DNA from 2 places in the Paraburkholderia sp. XV genome. Region 1 is predicted to be linked to the other one. Evidence: predicted binding sites of a transcription regulator. Region 1 holds the regulator's gene; the other holds the start of a gene.
What was found. The regulator LexA, encoded in region 1, represses DNA repair genes until DNA is damaged. The targets are predictions, from matches to a motif close to ACTGTATNNNNATACAGT.
Positions count from the first base shown of each region.

Region 2: a site for LexA is predicted at 8,464-8,481, ahead of recA (recombinase RecA). Genes of this name have one in related genera too.

Region 1 covers NZ_JAGUUD010000009.1:123,758-134,010, reverse strand. Annotated here, with positions in the region: gene KFO72_RS07895 (sulfate/molybdate ABC transporter ATP-binding protein) at 1-221, opposite strand, end outside; gene cysW (sulfate ABC transporter permease subunit CysW) at 237-1,205, opposite strand; gene cysT (sulfate ABC transporter permease subunit CysT) at 1,202-2,098, opposite strand; gene KFO72_RS07880 (sulfate ABC transporter substrate-binding protein) at 2,204-3,262, opposite strand; gene lexA (transcriptional repressor LexA) at 3,608-4,258, shown strand; gene KFO72_RS07870 (hypothetical protein) at 4,286-4,630, shown strand; gene KFO72_RS07865 (DUF2939 domain-containing protein) at 4,749-5,378, shown strand; gene KFO72_RS07860 (universal stress protein) at 5,417-5,881, opposite strand; gene nodI (nodulation factor ABC transporter ATP-binding protein NodI) at 6,135-7,049, shown strand; gene KFO72_RS07850 (ABC transporter permease) at 7,094-7,930, shown strand; gene KFO72_RS07845 (hypothetical protein) at 7,985-8,407, opposite strand; gene KFO72_RS07840 (permease) at 8,655-9,713, opposite strand; gene KFO72_RS07835 (NADP(H)-dependent aldo-keto reductase) at 9,978-10,253, opposite strand, start outside.
Region 2 covers NZ_JAGUUD010000053.1:23,683-33,935, reverse strand. Annotated here, with positions in the region: gene KFO72_RS23240 (PglL family O-oligosaccharyltransferase) at 1-1,522, opposite strand, end outside; gene KFO72_RS23235 (pilin) at 1,715-2,332, opposite strand; gene KFO72_RS23230 (TerC family protein) at 2,471-3,196, opposite strand; gene sucD (succinate--CoA ligase subunit alpha) at 3,356-4,237, opposite strand; gene sucC (ADP-forming succinate--CoA ligase subunit beta) at 4,352-5,521, opposite strand; gene KFO72_RS23215 (DUF2889 domain-containing protein) at 5,577-6,326, opposite strand; gene recX (recombination regulator RecX) at 6,497-7,288, opposite strand; gene recA (recombinase RecA) at 7,296-8,372, opposite strand; gene KFO72_RS23200 (response regulator transcription factor) at 8,607-9,347, shown strand; gene KFO72_RS23195 (sensor histidine kinase) at 9,357-10,253, shown strand, end outside.

The DNA.
Region 1 (10,253 bases):
CGCTCGCGCGCGCCCACTTCCGCGACATCCTGGCCTTGCAGCACGACCTGGCCGGCGTCCGCGTATTCGAGGCCCGCGATCACGCGCAGCAAGGTGGTCTTGCCACAGCCCGAGGGTCCAAGCAGCGCGACGAGCTCGCCCGGCGGAAAATCGAGCGAGACGTTGTCGAGCGCGGTGAAGTCGCCAAAGCGCTTTTGCAGATTGCGTACGGTGATGCCCATCTTTGACAACTCTCCTTACTGGACCGATTGTGCGGCGGTATTGGTCGACTGCGTGGACGGCTTGCTGACGGGACCGGCATGCGCAGGCACGTCGCGCGCGCTCGCCAGTTCCGCCGACATGTGGCGCTCGGCGAGCAGCTTCAGGCCGAGCGTGACGAGCGCGAGCAACGCGAGCACCGACGCCACGGCGAAGGCCGCCGAAAAGTTATATTCGTTGTAGAGAATCTCGACGTGCAGCGGCATCGTGTCCGTCTGTCCCCGGATGTGGCCCGACACCACCGACACCGCGCCGAACTCGCCCATCGCCCGCGCGTTGCACAGAATCACGCCATACAGCAGACCCCATTTGACGTTCGGCAGCGTGACGCGCCGGAAAATCTGCCAGCCCGACGCGCCGAGCACGTGCGCGGCTTCTTCCTCGTCGTTACCTTGCGCCTGCATCAGCGGAATCAGCTCGCGTGCGACGAACGGGAACGTGACGAAGATCGTCGCGAGCACGATGCCCGGCACCGCGAAGATGATCTGCACGTTGTGATCGGCGAGCCACGGTCCGAACCAGCCCTGCGCGCCGAACATCAGCACGTAGATCAGACCCGAGATCACGGGCGACACCGAGAACGGCAAGTCGATCAATGTTGTCAGCAGCGCCTTGCCGCGGAACTCGAACTTGGCGATACACCACGATGCGGCAAGACCGAACACGAGATTCAGCGGCACCGCGATCGCGGCCGTCAGCAGCGTCAGCTTGATCGCGGAAACGGCGTCGGGATCGGCGAGCGACTCGAAGTAGAACGCCACGCCCTTGCTGAGCGCCTGATAAAACACGGCAACGAGCGGCAGCGCGAGGAACAGCGCGAGAAACAGCAGCGCGATGCCCGTCAGTATCCAGCGCACGGCGCGCGGTTCGGTCACCGGGTCGGGGCGGCGCACGGCGTTGGCGTTGCCTGCGCCCGAGCCGGAAAGCACGACGGTATCCTGGCTCATTGCGCACCTCCCGTCAGCGCAGCCGACGACACCGCGGGCACGGCAGGCGCCGTGCGGCCGCGCGTCGTGCGCCGCTGCAGATACCACTGCAGCGTGTTGATCAGCAGCAGCATCAGGAACGACACCACCAGCATCACGACAGCCAGCGCCGTCGCACCCGCGTAATCGTATTGTTCGAGCTTGGTGATGATGAGCAGCGACGTGATCTCCGACTTCATCGGCACGTTGCCCGCGATGAAGATCACCGAGCCGTATTCGCCCAGGGCGCGCGCGAACGCCAACGCAAAACCCGTCAGCAGCGCGGGAAACACGCTGGGAAACACGACGCGCCGGAACGTCAGCCAGCGCGACGCGCCCAGGCACGCAGCCGCCTCTTCCTGCTCGCGCTCGAACTCTTCGAGCACGGGCTGCACGGTCCGCACGACGAACGGCAAGCCGATGAAGGTCAGCGCAACCAGCACGCCCGCCGGCGTGAACGCGATCTTGATGCCGAGCGGTTCGAGAAACTGGCCGACCCAGCCATTGCCGGAATAGATCGCCGCGAGCGAGATGCCGGCCACCGAGGTAGGCAGCGCAAACGGCAGATCGACGACCGCGTCGACGAGGCGCTTGAACGGAAACTTGTAGCGCACCAGCACCCAGGCGACCAGAAAGCCGAACACCGCGTTGATCAGCGCGCCGCCGAGCGCCGAGAAGAACGTCAGCCGGTACGACGCGAGCACCCGTGGCGACGTGACGGCGCGCACGAACTGGCTCCAGTCGAGCGTGGCCGTCTTGAGAAAAGTGGCCGCGAGCGGGATCAGCACCACGAGGCTCAGATACGCCAGCGTGATGCCGAGCGTCAGGCCGAAGCCCGGTATCGCGCTCGGCTTGCGAAAGGTCAACGTCGTCATGCGAAAGCTCTTTCAGGTGTTATGCGTTGCAACGCGTGCCGTCGCACCATTGCCGAAAGCGCGCCCGAAGGCGCGCCTTTGTTCAAACATGGCCGCTGTGTGGTTTCACTGCGGCTGATAGATCGAATCGAACACGCCGCCATCGGCAAAGTGCGTCTTCTGCGCATTCGTCCAGCCGCCGAACGAATCGTCGACCGTGTACAGCTTCAGCTTCGGAAACTTCTCGGTCAGCGCTGCCGGTACCTTGTTCGAACGCGGACGGTAGAAGTTCTTCGCGGCGATCTCCTGACCTTCCTCGCTGTACAGGAAGTTCAGATACGCGTCGGCGAGCTTGCGCGAGCCGTGCTTGTCGACCACCTTGTCCACCACGGCGACGGGCGGCTCGGCCAGAATGCTCGCCGACGGCACGACGATCTCGAACTTGTCGGTGCCGAATTCCTTCACCGACAGGAACGCCTCGTTTTCCCATGCGATCAGCACGTCGCCGATGCCGCGCTGCACGAAGCTCGTGGTCGCGCCACGCGCGCCGGAGTCGAGCACGCCCGCGTTCTTATAGAGCTTCGACACGAATTCCTTGGCCTTCTGGTCGTTGCCGCCCGGCAGATGCGCCGCGTACGCCCATGCCGCCAGATAGTTCCAGCGCGCGCCGCCCGACGTCTTCGGGTTCGGCGTCACGATCGACACGCCCGGCTTCACCAGATCGTCCCAATCCTTGATGTGCTTCGGGTTGCCCTTGCGCACGAGGAACACGATCGTCGACGTGTACGGCGACGCGTTGTCGGGCAGGCGCTTCTGCCAATCCTTGTTGACGAGGCCCTTGTTGGCGAGTGCGTCGATGTCGTAAGCGAGCGCGAGCGTCACGACGTCGGCCTGCAGGCCATCCAGCACCGAACGCGCCTGCGCGCCGGAGCCGCCATGCGACTGCTTGAAGGTAACCGATTCACCCGTCTTCGCCTTCCATTCCTTGCCGAACGCCTGATTGACGTCCTGATAGAGCTCGCGGGTCGGATCGTAGGAAACGTTCAGCAGCGTCGTGTCCGCGTGCGCCTGCGCGATCATCCCGACCGCCGACGCGGCGCCCAGTGCGAGCGCTGCGACCAACCGCTTCGCGCTGCCGCGCGTTGACTTCCGTGCTCCTGCCAACCCCGTGATCCGAATGCCCATCGACCTTCTCCGTCTTGTTGGTGTGACTGCCTGTTTTCCGCTGATTGCCGCGATTCGCTGCTGCGCAAGCGGCAAGCGCCTCTGCCGCTGCGCGGGCGTTGCTGCTGCATCAATGGAGGCCAGTCTATCCAGGCGGCTTCATCATTAAAAATAATGTTTCTTCATTTTTTAATACGCAATAGTGGTAAAGGAATGGTTTGCCTCCGCGAGCACGTCCATTGCGCCGCTTCAGCGCCGTCTTTCGACGTTCACACGACACCCGCAGCGACGAACTTAAAGTAAAGCTTGAAATGCGCCGGATACTGTATAAAAATACAGTCACCTGTCTATCCATACAGTGGCGCCATGACCAAACTCACCGCACGTCAGCAACAGGTTTTCGAACTGATCCGCCGCGCCATCGAGCGCACGGGCTTCCCGCCCACGCGGGCCGAGATCGCCGCCGAACTCGGCTTCAGCTCGGCGAACTCGGCGGAAGAACACCTGAGAGCGCTGGCGCGCAAGGGCGTGATCGAACTGGCGGCGGGCGCGTCGCGCGGTATCCGCCTGCTCGCGGGCCAGGACGATTCCCCGCACCAGTTCACGCTGCCGCACGCGAGCATCATGCAGTTGTCGCTGCCGCTCGTGGGCCGCGTGGCAGCCGGTAGCCCGATCCTCGCGCAAGAACACATCTCGCAGACTTACACGTGCGACCCGTCGCTGTTCTCGAGCAAGCCCGACTACCTGCTGAAGGTGCGCGGGCTGTCGATGCGCGACGCGGGCATCTTCGACGGCGACCTGCTCGCCGTGCAGAAAAAGAGCGAAGCAAAAGACGGCCAGATCATCATCGCGCGGCTGGGTGACGACGTGACCGTGAAGCGCCTGAAGCGCCGGCCCAACGGCATCGAGCTGATCGCCGAGAACCCCGATTACGAAAACATTTTTGTTCAGGCCGGCAGCGCGGAGTTCGCGCTGGAAGGCATCGCGGTCGGGTTGATCCGGCCGACGGAATTCTAATTAGCTGAACACTGTCTGGAGAGACTCATGGAACGCCTTGCCCGCTTGCTGCCCTTTCGCCAGTTCGGTCGTCTGCGCCATCTGCGCGAGCTTGTCCCTTGTGGTTCGCTGACGGCGCTTGCGTCGAATGTCGCGGGCCGCACGGCATCGCTGTTCGATGACGAACCTCAGTCGTTGCCGTCCGCGCAACCGGCGTTCGCTCGCGTGTCGCTGAACTCGGGCCTCAATGCGGAACCGGCACGGCGCGCACCCGTCCGGGTCTACCACGGGCCGTCGCGGCTCATCATGGTCGGCACCGTAGACGCTGTCTGCAACATGATCGATCGCGCCATTGCCGAGCAAGGCGATCAACTGACCCAGCAGGCCGCGTGAGCGCGCCGCTTGCGTCTGATATCGAAGCGGTGAAACGCTTGCTTGCAAACTCGCGGGATCGTTTCGGTGCCGATCGGGTCCACACCTGATCGATACTGAAAACGGAGCGTTCCGCACAATGGCAGGTCTGGTACGGATGCAAGGCCGCGTGGGTCGGCCAATTCTGATCGCGTTGATCGCGATCGTCGTCGTGGCTGCGCTGGGTTATGCGTACGCATCGCCGTATATCGCGCTCGACCGGCTCAAACGCGCCGCCGATTCCCGCGATGTCGAAACGGTCAACGCGTACGTCGACTACCCGGCGCTACGCGACAGTCTCAAGCTACAGGTCACAGGGTTGCTGACGCGGCGGCTCGACGTGCAGCACAACGGCAATCCGCTCGCGGCGATTGGCGCGATGATCGGTGTTGCATTGATTGGTCCGCTTGTCGATGCCTATGCGACGCCGGACGGTGTCGCCGCGTTGCTCAACGGTATGCCGCCGCGCGGCGAACCGGGCGAGCGCCCGCCTCCGCCGCCGGCCGCGCAGACAGACAACCCGCCGCAAACCCCGCCGCCCGCATCGGGCCAGGCTAACGCCAACAGCAAGACGCCGCCGCAGCCGCCGCAAACCACGGCGGGATATCGCGGCGTCAACGAATTCGTCGTGAGCTATCAGCACGGTGTCGGCGACACGCGCTATGCGGCGATCTTCCGTCGCCAGGGACTGTTCACGTGGAAGCTGTCAGCCGTCGATCTGAACGGCTGACGCGCCATCACATCGCTGCTCGCCATCAGGCGGCTGTGTCAGGCAGCCGCCTGCTCCTCTTCAGCCGCCGACGAACACGCGACCAGAATGCTGCACGACACGCGGTCCAGCAGCGGCGTATTACCCGCGCCCATCCACCAGCGCGACAGTCCCGTGCGGCAGCGATGCCCGACCACCACGAGATCGGCGTGCAACTCGTTCGCTAGCGACGCAATTTCGTCGATGGGATGCCCGAACGCGAAATGCCCCGTCGCCTTCACGCCACGTTCCGTGAGCCAGTCGACACCCTCCTGCAGGATTTCACGCGCGGTTTTTTCGAAGCTGCCGCATGCGACGTCCGTCAGCAGGCCTGCGCTTTGCGCGATGCTCGAACGCATGTCGACCACCGACAGCAAATGCGTCTCCGCGCCCAGATCGAGCGCCAGATTCGCGCCGCAACGCAATGCCTTGCGGCCTTCACGCGAGCCGTCATAGCAAAGCAGAATCTTGTTGTAGCTCGCCATTTCGCTTCCCCCCTTGCCCGCGACTATCGCGGTCTCATCTGAATCATGGTGCGCCGCAATTCGACATGCAAGGGATGGAAAACGCTAAGTGCGGTGGGCCGCGCACTCAGCCATGACGCGGTGCAAGATCGTGCATGCAATCGCCAGCGATGCGCATTCATGCGCCAAACGCGGTGCGCACGATGCCCTAGAATAGGCAGCCGCCTCCGCTTTGCACCCGACAGGCACCTATTCAGGGAGCATCCTTCTTCGTATGTCTGAAGCTGCAATCGAATTTCATCAGGTCGAAAAGCGCTACGGCGAGAAAACTGTCGTCGACGGCTTGTCGTTCCATGTGCGCCCGGGCGAATGCTTCGGACTGCTCGGTCCCAATGGCGCGGGCAAGACCACGACGCTGCGCATGCTGCTCGGCATTGCGGCACCCGATGCAGGCAGCATCCGGCTGTGCGGCGAACCGATTCCATTGCGCTCGCGCTTTGCGCGGGCGCGCGTCGGCGTCGTGCCGCAGTTCGACAATCTCGATCCCGATTTCACGGTCCGCGAAAACCTGCTGGTGTTCGGCCGCTACTTCGGCCTGTCCGCCGCGCAGTGCCGCGCAATGGTGCCCACGCTGCTCGAATTCGCGCGCCTCGAAAGCAAGGCTGATGCGCGCGTGGGCGAGTTGTCGGGCGGAATGAAGCGGCGGCTCACGCTCGCTCGCGCGCTCATCAACGACCCCGACGTGCTCATCATGGACGAGCCGACCACCGGCCTCGATCCACAGGCGCGCCATCTGATCTGGGAGCGCCTGCGCTCGCTGCTCGCGCGGGGCAAGACGATTCTGCTGACCACGCACTTCATGGAAGAAGCCGAACGTCTGTGTCACCGGCTGTGCGTGATCGAGGAAGGACGCAAGATCGCGGAAGGCGCGCCGAATGAATTGATCGCTTCGGAAATAGGCTGCGACGTGATCGAAGTGTACGGCCCCGATCCCGTCAGGCTGCGCGACGAACTGGCGCCGCTGTCGGTACGCACCGAGATCAGCGGCGAGACGCTCTTCTGTTATGTCGACGACCCGCAACCGGTTCACGCGCGCTTGAAGCAGCGCGCGGGGCTGCGCTACCTGCACCGGCCGGCGAATCTCGAAGACGTATTCCTTCGCCTGACCGGCCGCGAAATGCAGGACTGACGGGCACGCACACATTCGCCAACGATACCGGGCGCACAGCACACATGGACTTACGCACCTACGACACCCCCGAGCACGCCGCGTCACACGGGCGCTTCGGCAAGCGCTTCGCCGCGTTGCCCGCGAACGCCGTCAACTGGATTGCCGTCTGGCGGCGCAACTATCTGGTATGGCGCAAACTCGCGCTCGCGTCGATGTTCGGCAATCTCGCCGATCCGATGATCTATCTGTTCGGGCTCGGCTTCGGCCTCGGGCTGATGGTCGGACATGTCGACGGCGTCTCGTATATCTCGTTCCTCGCGGCGGGCACGGTGGCGTCGAGCGTGATGATGTCGGCGAGCTTCGAGTCGATGTATTCGGGCTTTTCGCGGATGCACGTGCAGCGCACCTGGGAGGCCATCATGCACACGCCGCTCACACTCGGCGACATCGTCCTCGGCGAAGTCGTGTGGGCAGGCAGCAAGGCCGTGCTGTCGGGCGCCGCCATCATGATCGTGGCGGGCGCACTCGGCTATGCGAGCTTTCCGTCGATGCTCATCGCGCTGCCCGTCATCGTGCTGGCGGGCCTTGCGTTTGCGAGCACGGCGATGATCGTGACGGCGCTCGCGCCCTCGTACGATTTCTTCATGTTCTATCAGACGCTGGTGCTCACGCCGATGCTGCTGCTCTCGGGCGTATTCTTTCCGCTGTCGCAATTGCCGCCCGCTGCGCAGTTCGCCGCGCAATTGCTGCCGCTGGCGCACACGGTGGACCTGATCCGTCCGGCGCTGTTGGACCGTCCGATGAACGACGCGGCGCTGCACGTGGCCGTGCTGGCCGCGTATGTGGTGGTGCCGTTCTGTCTGTCGGCGGTGCTGTTCCGCCGCCGCATGATGCGCTGAGGGCGCCGCGCGCAGCTTCCTGCGCGGCGGCGCCCCCACGATAATCGAATCAGATCACTCTTCGTCGTCCGACCACGGCACGTCGACGTCCGAGATGAACTCGACTGTCGCGAACGGCCCGCCTTCCTGGCGGCCGATCTTGCCATCCGCGCGATGCCATTCGACGCGGAACATCGTGCCCGGATCGTCGGAGCGCAAACGGATCGTGCGCAACTCTTCCGGGTCGGCTTCCTCGACGGGGCCATCGAGCGAAACGAGCAGCGCCTGCGGCCACATGCCGTCGACGGGATCGTAAATGCGGTCGCCATCGGGAATCGACGTATGCGCTTCGACGCCGATCGTCGCCGATGCGTCGACGATCATCTTGCCCAACGCACGCAGCACGGCCGTTGCGCGCGCCGAATTGGCCTGACGGATGGCGAGATCCCCGCGCGTCAGCGCCTGCTCGAGTTTCGGATTGGTCTTTTGTTGGGCCATGCGATGTCCTGAATTTAACTGGTTGGCGCTTGCACGCCGTTTTGTGCAGCTGAATGATTCGTCCTGTCTTGCGCCGCGTTGGCAGCATGAACGGGCGCCATCGTAGCATTTGCGTCCGTCCGCCTGCGTCTTGCAATGCAACAAGGCAACGCCGCGCAACCGGGCGACAGACGCAACCGCGCGCTTGCCTCCCAGTGTAGGACGAGATTCGCCGCCGCGACGCCGCGTTTTGATTATGCGCGCTTGCTCAGAAGCCGAGCGCCACGGCGAGCAGGCCCGCCAGCACGCCGAACGCGACCACGCCGACAGCGACGACGGTCAGCACGCGCGGCCGGAACGAGCGCGCGAGCATCGCCAGCGACGGCACGCTGATGGGCGGCAGCGTCATCAGCAGCGCGCCCGCGGGGCCGACGCCCATGCCGAGCGACAGCATCGCCTGAACGATGGGTACCTCGCCTGCCGTCGGAATCACGAACAGCATGCCCGCGACGGCCAGCGCGACGATCCATACGATGTCGTTGCCGATCTCCGGCCCGACTTGCGGAAAGAGCCACGCGCGCGCCGCCCCGAGCAGCAGCACCAGCACGATGTATTCCGGCACGAGACGCACGGCCATGCGCGCGAAGATCGACAGCCAGCGCGCGAACGGATTGCCGTCACGCTGCTCGCCGATCAGTTCGACGAGGCGCGCGTCGGCCGCTTGCGCTTCCGTCGGTGTCACGAGCCGGTTCGCCAGATAGCCGAGGCCGAACACCATCGCGATGCCGAGCACGAGCCGCAGCCCGGCCCAGTGCCAACCAAGCACGAAGCCCATGAACACGAGCGTCGCCGGATTGAGGACCGAGTTGCCGAGCCAGAACGCGATCGCGCCGCCCGGCGAGGCCTGACGCGCACGCAGTCCCGCCACGACGGGCGCCGCGCAGCACGTGCACATCATGCCCGGCACCGCGAGCAGGCCACCCGCCGCGACGCTGCCGAAGCCCGTCTTGCCGAGCAGCCGCGCGACCCAGTGCGCGGGCAGCAGCGCCTGCACGGCCGAGCCGAGCAGCAGGCCGAGCACCATCGCCTGCCAGATCGCCTTGCCGTACGCGAGCGCGTAGGCCAGCGCCGCGTTCCACGACGGCGCGGGCGGACTCGCCGCCTTGCCCATCAGGATCGACGCGCCGATCGAATGCGTCGACGCCGCCGTGAAGGCGCGGTTGTAATACGGAAACCATTTGACATAGAAAAGTCCTGCGATGGCGAGCAGCACGAAAATCGGCCAGGTCGGGGCAGCGGACGAAGAGGTGGGACGCGTGGCGTTCATCGTCGTGGGGGTCGGTCGTTGTGTTGTTGACTACGTTGCAGCTTGTACGGCATGCGCGGGTTCGCGTACCGTCCGGCTTGCGCCTCGGCACGCGGCACCGGTCACTGTACACGGATCGAACGGGATCGCAAAAAGTGGGGGCGAAAGCCGCGTGACGGGCGGCTAATATCCGCGCCCGCATGCTGTCGAGCGCGGCATCAGGTACGTTCGTGCATTTGCCGCCTGCGCACCGCTACCCTTGCGTCGCGGCGCGCGGCGAGCCGCTCAGGGCGCGGGGTTCGGCTGCAATTCGTGCAGCGCGTCGATTTCGGCCAGCGCTTCCGGCGGCAGCTTCACATTGGCGCTCGCGATGTTCTCTTTCAGCTGATCCAGCGAGGTCGCGCCGATCAGGTTGCTCGTCAGGAACGGCCGGCTGTTGACGAACGCGAGCGCGAACTGCGCGGGCGACAGGCCGTGGCGCTTCGCCAGCTCGACGTAACGCGTCGTTGCCCGCACGGCTTGCGGCTTGCTGTAGCGCTGGAAGCGCTCGAACAGCGTGAT
Region 2 (10,253 bases), on a different contig from region 1:
TCGCCTGGCGATGCATCGCGAGCTTGTGCGGCAGATCCTGCGAGTTCATCGGCAAGAGCGTCGCCATCCCGTACTCGCCCCACGCGCCGAACAGGAACGACGGGTCTTCACGATACTGGTCGAACGGACGCGAGCCGTAATACAGCACTTCGGAACGCGCATAGTCGCGGTAGATCGGATACAGCGCAGCCAGTCCGCCGAACACGATCACAAGGAACGCGCCGAACGACATGCCGCCCGGAATCAGCCGCAGCGGCTTCGTGTCGAGCAGGCCGATCACGAACATCGCCGGCAGCAGGAAGAACATGTACTGCTGCGGATACTCGACAAGCGCATGCATCACCAGCACGCCGATCAGCGCGAGACCGAACACGCGCGCGGCCGTATGCGGCGCACGCACGACGCGCACGAACCAGGCAGCGAGACCGAGCAGCACGATACCCAGTCCGATCAGCCCCGTCTTAGCCAGCAGATCGATAAAGATGTCGTGCGAGTTATTGGCAATCTCGACGCCGCCCAGCGCTTTCGCAAGATCGTACTGGTAGCGCGGAAATTCGCCCCAGCCGACACCTAGCAACGGATGCGTGCGGAACATCGTCCAGCCGTACTTCCACAGCGCGAGACGCGGTGCGATCTGGCTCGAATCCTTCATGCGCTCGGCAGCGGACTGCGCCAGACCGAGATCGTAGTGAACGTTCGCCCAGCGGATCGCCGCATTCACCGCGAAGAACAATACGGCGAGCACGACGGGAATCAACCACTCGCGATTGCTGCGGCGGCGCGACGGATTGCGGCGCTGTTCGGCAAACGCCATCCAGAACCCCGCGACGACGATCACGCCCATCTGCAGCCACGGTCCGCGCGACACGGTCAACGCCAGGCCGCCCGAAAAGATCGCCGACACGAGCAGCCAGATGAACACGTTGATGCGCCGCGTCTGGACGAGGTACATCGCACCCGCCGTTGCGAACGCGATGTATGTTGCAAGGTGATTGGCCTGCGCCATGTTGCCGAACGGCCGGCGCTCGGTCAGCACGCTGTAGGCAACCACGAGCGGCGTCACCTTGACCTCGAGGTGAAACAGCTGGATGGTTTGGCAGAACACCGCGAAGAGGCCGCCCACGACCAGCGCGAACGCCGCCACCGTGAACGCGTTTTCCGTCAGATTCGCCCGGCTGAAACCAAAGCCGGCGTGCGTGGCCATGAACGCGGCAAGCAGGAAGCCGGCGCCGAGCCAGTTCATCGACGGTTGCGCGACCGGTAGTACGAGCGACTGCGCGACCAGCACGAGCCCGAACCCGAGCGGCACGAGCGCGGCAACGGGCGACGCGAACGCGACGCGCGGCCGTGCCGTCGACACCAGAAACGCGATGCCCGCGCCCAGCAGCAGATAGAGCGACAGCGCCGTGAACTCGGCGTAGAAGGTCGGAATCGGATACGTGTGGTTGACCACTGCATACGGCAGGATCAACGCACACGCCAACAGGAACAGTGAAAGATAGCGTGCGAAGGGGGTGGGCATGAGTAACCGGGGACGTCAGCAACCGGCGCACTATACAAAAAAATCCTTACGCTGTGCGCCGGCTCGGCGGAAATAACCCGGAATCCGGCCGCAGCATGGAAACTTTTGCCGCGATCTTTGATGCGGGTTCGGTTTATACCTGGCTTATGCCGGACTCATGCCCGGCTTACGTCGTGACATCCCCACGCCATCTTAGCTGCGGCATTCGGGCGGCGCGAGATTCCCCGGCAGGGTCGGTGCATCGGCGGGCAACGGTCCTGCTCCCGGAGCCGGCAACGACGAGGCAGCCTTGCCGCCTGCGAAGCATTCCCACGTGATGGTCCCTTTCTGCGCCGCGCCTTTCGTCAGCGCAACGCGGGCTGTGGGCGTGTCGGCGCTGTCGGGCGCGGACGGCACGAACACGATCGTGTTCGCGCCTTCGTCCGACACGCGCGCCGTGAACGCCACGGTAATCTGGCCAGTGTCGTCGTCGATATGGATGGACTGCACGTTGCGCGTGGCGGGCGGCGACGTATAGCCGCTGCCAAACGCGTTGCCGCTGCCGGCGTTCTCGCCGACGGTCAACTGCGCCGCCGACGCCAGCGACAATCCTTCGCCGACGCGGCTGCGCGCGAGATAGTCCTGATACGCGGGAATCGCATACGCGGCGATCACGCCGACGATGGCCAGCACGATCATCAGTTCGATCAGTGTGAAGCCCCACCAGCGCCTGACGCGGGCGAGCGGGCCAAGCCGCGGGCGCGGCGCGCGGGCGCGCAGCCAGGGCGCACAAAACGTGGACAACGAAGCAACGGCAACGATAGCGGTCATCTGCAGACTCCTCAAAACGAAAGCGCCTGTCCCGGGAATCAGGACAGGCGCTTCGATCGTAGCGAGCCGCGAATCGCGCGGGCAGTCGGCCGAATGGCTAATGGTGCGCGGGCGGATGGATCGGTAAAGTGACTGCGGTCAATGCGTTCCCGGCGGCGTATTGCCCGCAATGCGGCTGGCGTTGCGACGCTTGAGCGCGTAGCCGAGGATCACGACGAACAGCGCGCAAGCGATGCTCATGCCGTACTCGGCAACAGGCGTATCGAGCACGGGCCAACGGTCGCCCGCCGGGTCGTTGACGATGAGCCCGCCCGCGATCCAGCCGAGCAGCGCGCCACCCAGCGTAATGACGACGGGGTAACGGTCCAGAAGCTTGAGCACGAGCTGGCTGCCCCAGACGATCAGCGGAATGCTGACGATCAGCCCGAACACGACGAGGGCGATGCGGTGATGCGGTTCGGCAGCCTCGGCAGCGCCCGCGATCGCGATCACGTTGTCGAGGCTCATCACGGCGTCGGCCACGATGATCGTCTTGATGGCCGTGACCAGCTTGTCGGCGGGTTTGACATTCGCGTGCGCATCGGGCGCGGGCGCGAGCAGGCGCACGCCGATCCACAGCAGCAACAGGCCGCCCGCGAACTTGAGCAACGGCACGTCGAGCAGCGCGACGGCAAACGCAATCAGCGCGACGCGCAGCAGGATTGCGCCCAGCGTCCCCCACAGCACGCCTTTCGTGCGCTGCGCGGGCGGCAGGTTGCGGCAGGCGAGCGCGATCACGACTGCGTTGTCGCCACCCAGCAGGATGTCGATGACGATGATCTGGAAGACGGCGCCCCAATGGAGCGTGGTGAGGAATTCGAGCATGGAAAGCAGGATAGAAGGTAGCGAAAGCGAACGGCAACAAAAAAGCGAGGCAGCAATTGCTCGCTCCCTCGCTTGTCGTCGCGTCTTACGAAAGGCCTTCGTAAGAGTATCAAAAAACGTCAGCAATAGCCGACGTTTCTTGAATTATCGCAACACTTCTTACAGCATCGCCTTCAGAAGACGCGCCATTTCCGACGGGTTCTTCGTGACCTTGATACCGCATGCGTCCATGATTTCCAGCTTGGCATCTGCCGTGTCCGCACCGCCCGAGATCAGCGCGCCGGCGTGGCCCATGCGCTTGCCCGGAGGCGCCGTGACACCGGCGATGAAGCCAACCACCGGCTTCTTCATGTTGTCCTTGATCCAGTACGCAGCGTTCGCTTCGTCCGGACCGCCGATTTCGCCGATCATGATCACGGCGTCCGTATCCGGATCGTCGTTGAACATCTTCATGACGTCGATGTGCTTCAGACCGTTGATCGGGTCGCCGCCGATACCGACTGCCGACGACTGGCCGAGGCCGATCGCCGTCAGTTGGCCGACTGCTTCATACGTCAGCGTGCCCGAACGCGACACGACGCCGATGCGGCCCTTGCGGTGGATGTGACCCGGCATGATGCCGATCTTCAGTTCGTCCGGCGTGATCGTGCCCGGGCAGTTCGGTCCGAGGAGCAACGTCTTGCGGCCCTCGCGGCGCATACGGTCCTTGACTTCGATCATGTCGCGAACGGGGATGCCTTCCGTGATACAGATCGCGAGATCGAGATCGGCTTCGACGGCTTCCCAGATTGCAGCAGCGGCGCCTGCGGGCGGCACGTAGATGACCGAGACGGTCGCGCCCGTTTCTTCCTTGGCTTCCTTCACGCTAGCGTAGATAGGAATGCCTTCGAAGTCTTCGCCAGCCTTCTTCGGGTTCACGCCCGCGACGAATGCTTCGCGGCCGTTTGCGTATTCACGGCATGCGCGCGTGTGGAACTGACCGGTCTTGCCGGTGATGCCCTGCGTGATGACCTTGGTGTCTTTGTTGATCAGAATCGACATGTATTGACCTCTGTTCGTTTGGTGGCGCGCTCAACGCGTCCCGCGCGGCAAATAGCGTTTGCCCGCGACGCTCGCGCGCCGCCATTCGTAATCCGGTGATATGCGCCGGGGCGATCAGGCCTTGCCTGCGGCAGCCGCGACAACCTTCTGCGCAGCTTCTTCCATGCTGTCTGCCGAGATGATCGGCAGGCCGGAATCGGCCAGCATCTTCTTGCCGAGGTCTTCGTTCGTGCCCTTCATGCGCACGACGAGCGGCACTTGCAGATCGACCGCCTTCGAAGCCGCGATCACGCCTTCCGCGATCACGTCGCAACGCATGATGCCGCCGAAGATGTTGACGAGAATCGCCGTCAGGTTCGGGTTCTTCAGCATCAGCTTGAACGCTTCCGTGACCTTCTCGGTCGTCGCACCACCGCCGACGTCCAGGAAGTTCGCCGGTTCGCCGCCGAACAGCTTGATCGTGTCCATCGTCGCCATCGCCAGACCGGCGCCGTTCACCAGGCAGCCGATGTTGCCGTCGAGCGAGATGTACGCGAGATCGAACTTCGACGCTTCGACTTCAGCCGGATCTTCTTCGTCCAGATCGCGGTAAGCGACGATTTCCGGATGACGGAACAGTGCGTTCGAATCGAAGTTGAACTTGGCGTCCAGCGCGATAACCTTGCCGTCGCCCGTCAGGATCAGCGGGTTGATTTCGGCCAGGGATGCGTCCGTTTCCCAGAATGCCTTGTACAGGCCTTGCAGGATCGCGCGTGCTTGCGGGATCGATGCGTCGGGCACGCCGATCTTCTTCGCGAGATCGTCTGCTTCGGCGTCTTTCAGACCCGTCGACGGATCGACCGCGATCTTGTGGATCAGCTCGGGCGTCTTTTCCGCGACTTCTTCGACGTCCATGCCGCCTTCGCTCGACGCCATCACGACGATCTTTTGCGAAACGCGATCGATCACGAGACCGACATACAGTTCCTTCTTGATGTCAGCGCCTTCTTCGATCAGCAGGCGATTCACCTTCTGGCCTTCCGAGCCCGTCTGGTGCGTGACGAGTTGCATGCCGAGGATCTGGTTCGAGTACTCGCGAACCTGGTCCAGCGACTTCGCGACCTTCACGCCGCCACCCTTGCCACGGCCACCCGCGTGGATCTGAGCCTTGACGACCCACACCGGGCCGCCGAGCTCTTCAGCGGCCTTGACCGCATCGTCCACCGAGAAGACCGGCTTGCCGCGCGGTACCGCGACTCCGAATTTCCGCAGGATTTCCTTACCCTGGTACTCGTGAATCTTCATGCGTGATTCCCTTCAGTCTGAGAGTTGGATTGAACTTCGCTTCCGGCTGGACCGCTTACTCGGGACGCGCCGTCTTCACGGCCTGTCCGTCGGGTGCGGCATCCGCGCGATCCGCTGAACGCGGCGCGTGGCCGTACCAGCGCGGATAAAACTGTCGCACCGCCTCACCGTCGAACCGCAGCGCATGGCAGCGGCCCAACTGGAATGGCGGTTTGTCGTTTGATTGCTCGCTCGCCTGTTCGCTTGCTTGCCCGCTTGAAGCGTTGTCTTGGGCGTCTTGTCCCGTGCTGCCCTGCGTGCCTCGGGTTGAACCGTCTGCCGATCCACTGCGTGAACCTGCGTGCTCCTCGCTTCCTGGCCTGCCTTTGTCGGTATTCCACACGTCGCCCGCGAACGCCTGGATGGCGGCAGTCGGCAGAACTGCGCACAACTCGGTGAGATGCGTGCAACCTGTCGTGCCGGCCAGCAAACGGGCAGCATCGCGACGAAAGTTTTGCAACAGATTGAGCCCGATGAGGGCGCGATAGGCGGGATTGGAGGCTTCACACAGACCGGGATACGGAACCCAGTCGGACGACGCTTCAGCGTCGACGACATTGAGCTTGCGATCGATCGTGATGCGGAGCCAGAGTTCATGGATCGGCGAGCCGTTCGGCCGGACACCCGACGCAAGCGCCACGTCACGTGGCTTGTCGTCGGTGAGGCATGCCTCGATATCCCACAGGCCATCTTCACGCTCGTATGCGTCCGCTCGGATTGCGCGGCGATGGCGCAACTGTCGGGACACTGGCGGGGAGAGCGGCATGCGAGAACAAAGGCCGGATTTAAGAACCGTTGAATTTTAGCATACTGGGTATTTGAGACTGCCCGAAGCCCGCACAGGCTTGATGGGAGAGGGTTTGAGCGATCTTGAGGATGGCGTTTCGGCGAGGCGTTTCGTGCAGTGCGTCATTTTCTTGCGCGCCGCACGCTGCCTTACTCGGACGGCCACTCTTCGTCGATACCCTTGAGAATCTTCCCGATGATTCCCTGAGAAAAACCTCGTGTGGCAAGAAAGCGCGCCTGCTTTGCGCGCTCGCTGGGCGTTTCGGGCAACGTGCCAAACTTTTTGCGCCAGACGGCCTGAGCCCGCGCAAGTTCGGTTTCACGCAACTGCGCGCTCACCTCTTCGACCAGTTCCTGTCCGACCGAATGACGCTTGAGTTCATTGACGATGCGGCCCGCGCCCATGCGCGACGCACGCCGATTCAGCAGGCTTTCCGCGAAACGGGAATCCGACAACCAGCCTTCGCTTTCGAGCGAGTCCAGCAATGCGTCGATTGATTCGCCCTCTTCCGCGTACGGCGAGAGCTTGCGCGACAACTCCGCGCGACTGTACTCGCGGCGCGAAAGATAGCCGAGCGCACGGCCTTTGAGAGAGCGCGCGGGACGTTGTGAAGCGCGGGTCGCTGTGTCGGCGGGTTTGCCGGGTTTGCCTTCGCCTGGCTGGCGACGCGAGCGCGTGTAGGTGACTTCTACGCTACCGGCATCCGCATCCGGGCGTTCACGCGAAGCGGGAGTCAGGCCCGCGGCACGATCGTGAGCATCGAACGATTCGAATGGATCGAAGCTGTCGGACGACGAGTCGTTTGAAAACGATGCTGATCGAGAAACAGACGGGCTTGAAGATGAGCGTGACGACGATTCGAATGCATCGTCGTCACGCGGGCCGCCCGTGCTGCGTCCTGCGCCCGCAGTCGAGGAAGCAGAGCGGCCCTTGCGTATCACGCGACGATTACTCCTCTTCGCCCACTTCCTCGTCGGCACTGACGGCAGCGCCCGCCGGCATGGCATTCACGCCCAGCGATTCACGGATACGGTTTTCGATCTCGCGTGCAATGTCCGGATTCTCGCGCAGAAATTCACGCGCGTTGTCCTTGCCCTGGCCAATGCGTTCGCCGCTGTAGCTGTACCAGGCGCCCGCCTTGTCGACGATCTTGGCCTGCACGCCGAGGTCGATGATTTCGCCCTGACGCGAGATGCCTTCGCCGTAGAGAATGTCGAAGATGGCTTCGCGGAACGGCGGCGACACCTTGTTCTTCACGACCTTCACGCGCGTTTCGTTGCCGATCACTTCGTCGTTCTTCTTGATCGAACCGATGCGGCGAATGTCGAGACGCACCGATGCGTAGAACTTCAGCGCGTTACCACCCGTGGTGGTTTCCGGGTTGCCGAACATCACGCCGATCTTCATACGGATCTGGTTGATGAAGATCACGAGGCAGTTCGTACGCTTGATCGTGCCCGTCAGCTTGCGCAGCGCCTGCGACATCAGACGCGCCTGCAGACCCGGCAGCGAATCGCCCATTTCACCTTCGATTTCGGCCTTCGGCACCAGCGCCGCAACCGAGTCGATCACGATCATGTCGATCGAACCCGAACGCACCAGCGCGTCCGCGATTTCGAGCGCCTGTTCGCCCGTGTCTGGCTGCGAAACCAGCAGGTCGCTGACGTTCACGCCGAGCTTTTGCGCGTATTGAATATCAAGCGCGTGTTCCGCGTCGATGAACGCCGCCGTGCCGCCGATTTTCTGCATTTCGGCGATGACCTGCAGCGTCAGCGTGGTTTTACCCGACGATTCCGGCCCGTAGATTTCCACCACACGGCCACGCGGCAGACCGCCAACGCCCAGCGCGATGTCGAGGCCCAGCGATCCCGTGGAGACCACCTGGATATCTTCGACTGCCTCACCCTGGCCGAGCCGCATGACCGACCCTTTGCCGAACTGCTTTTCGATCTGCGCAAGCGCGGCCGCGAGTGCCTTGCTCTTTTCCGCAGTCAGTCCAGCCGAGCCTTTCTTGCTTTCTTCCATGAATCGTCCTTTGCTATGATGAACGGCGTCTGAGGCAGGTGTGCAGGCCGTTGTAAACCCGGTTCGACCAACCAGCACGCTAAACGCAGACACTGTATAAAAAAACAGTAGTCTTGGCAAGCCCGATTCACATGCGGACGTCCACATGTGCAAACGGACAACACCGACTACCAACAAATTTTTCGGAGACGCTGTGCGCCGGAGCGCCCCGGTGCCGGCCGGGCAGGGCGCATCATGCGAATTCTCATTGCCGAAGACGACAGCATACTCGCGGACGGTCTCGTCCGATCACTCCGCCAATCGGCATACGCCGTTGACCATGTGAAGACGGGAGCCGAAGCGGATACCGCGTTGTCGATGCAGACTTTCGACCTCGTCATCCTCGATCTCGGACTGCCGAAAATGTCCGGCCTCGAAGTGCTGCGTCGCCTGCGCGCGCGCAATTCGAACGTGCCCGTACTGATCCTGACGGCAGCCGACAGCGTCGACGAGCGCGTCAAAGGCCTCGATCTCGGCGCCGACGATTACATGGCCAAGCCCTTCGCGCTGAACGAGCTCGAAGCCCGCGTGCGCGCCCTCACGCGCCGCGGCGCGGGCGGCGGCCCGACCGTCGTCAAGCACGGCTCGCTGTCGTTCGATCAGGTCGGCCGGATTGCCTATGCCAATGAGCAGGTTATCGATCTGTCCGCGCGTGAGCTAGGATTGCTCGAAGTCCTGTTGCAGCGGATCGGGCGGCTGGTATCGAAGGAACAGCTGGTCGATCACTTGTGCGAATGGGGCGAAGAGGTCAGCAACAACGCGATCGAAGTCTACGTGCACCGGCTGCGCAAGAAGATCGAACCGAGCGGCGTACGCATCATCACCGTGCGCGGGTTGGGTTACTGTCTGGAGAAGGCCGCGCCGCAGACGCCGGCGCAGCAGTCCGAGCCGTCCGACGCGCCCGCTGCCATGCCCGCAAGCCACTACTTCAAGTAAAGGCGTTCCATGTCCGTCCGCGCACCGCGCGCCACGGCGCACGCGGCGGATCTCGACGAAGTCCGCGACGCGCGCTACGCGAATCCTTTCGCGCCGCCCGACGAATCCGAGGCGGCTGCGGAGACGCGTCCGCGTTCGCTGTTCGGCGAAATCCTCGACTGGATGCTCGCGCCGTTGCTGCTGCTCTGGCCGATGAGTCTTGCCGTCACTTATCTGGTGGCGAAATCGATTGCGAACGGACCGTTCGATCGCGCGCTCGAAACCGACGCCTACGTGCTTGCGCGGCAGATTCACCCCGTCAATGGCATCGCCGAACTGACGCTGCCCGATTCGACGCGTGATTTTCTTCGTGCCGACAATATAGATAGCGTGTTCTATCAGGTGCTCGGCACGCGTGGCGAGCTGGTCGCGGGCGACCGCGACATGCCGCTGCCGCGTGAGGAAGACCGGCCTCAACCGGGCATCGTGGAGTTTCGCGACGACATGCTGCGCGGCAACGACATCCGCGTCGCGTACACGACCGTCGAGTTTCCGCAGACGCCAGGCGCGCAGCCGGTGCTCGTGCAGGTAGCTGAAACGCTCGACAAACGCAGCGCGCTCGCCAACGACATCATCAAGGGCGTGATCCTGCCGCAGTTCGTGATCCTCCCGCTCGCGATCCTGCTCGTGTGGTTCGGGCTGTCGCGCGGTCTCGCTCCGCTGCACGCGCTACAGGCGCACATCCGCGCGCGGCGCCCCGACGACCTGTCGCCGCTCGAAGCACGCCGCGCGCCGCCGGAAATCGAGCCGCTGGTCACGTCGTTCAATGATCTGCTGACGCGTCTCGAACAGAACATGGAACTGCAAAAGCGCTTCATCGCCGATGCCGCGCATCAGATGAAGACGCCGCTTGCGGGCTTGCGCACG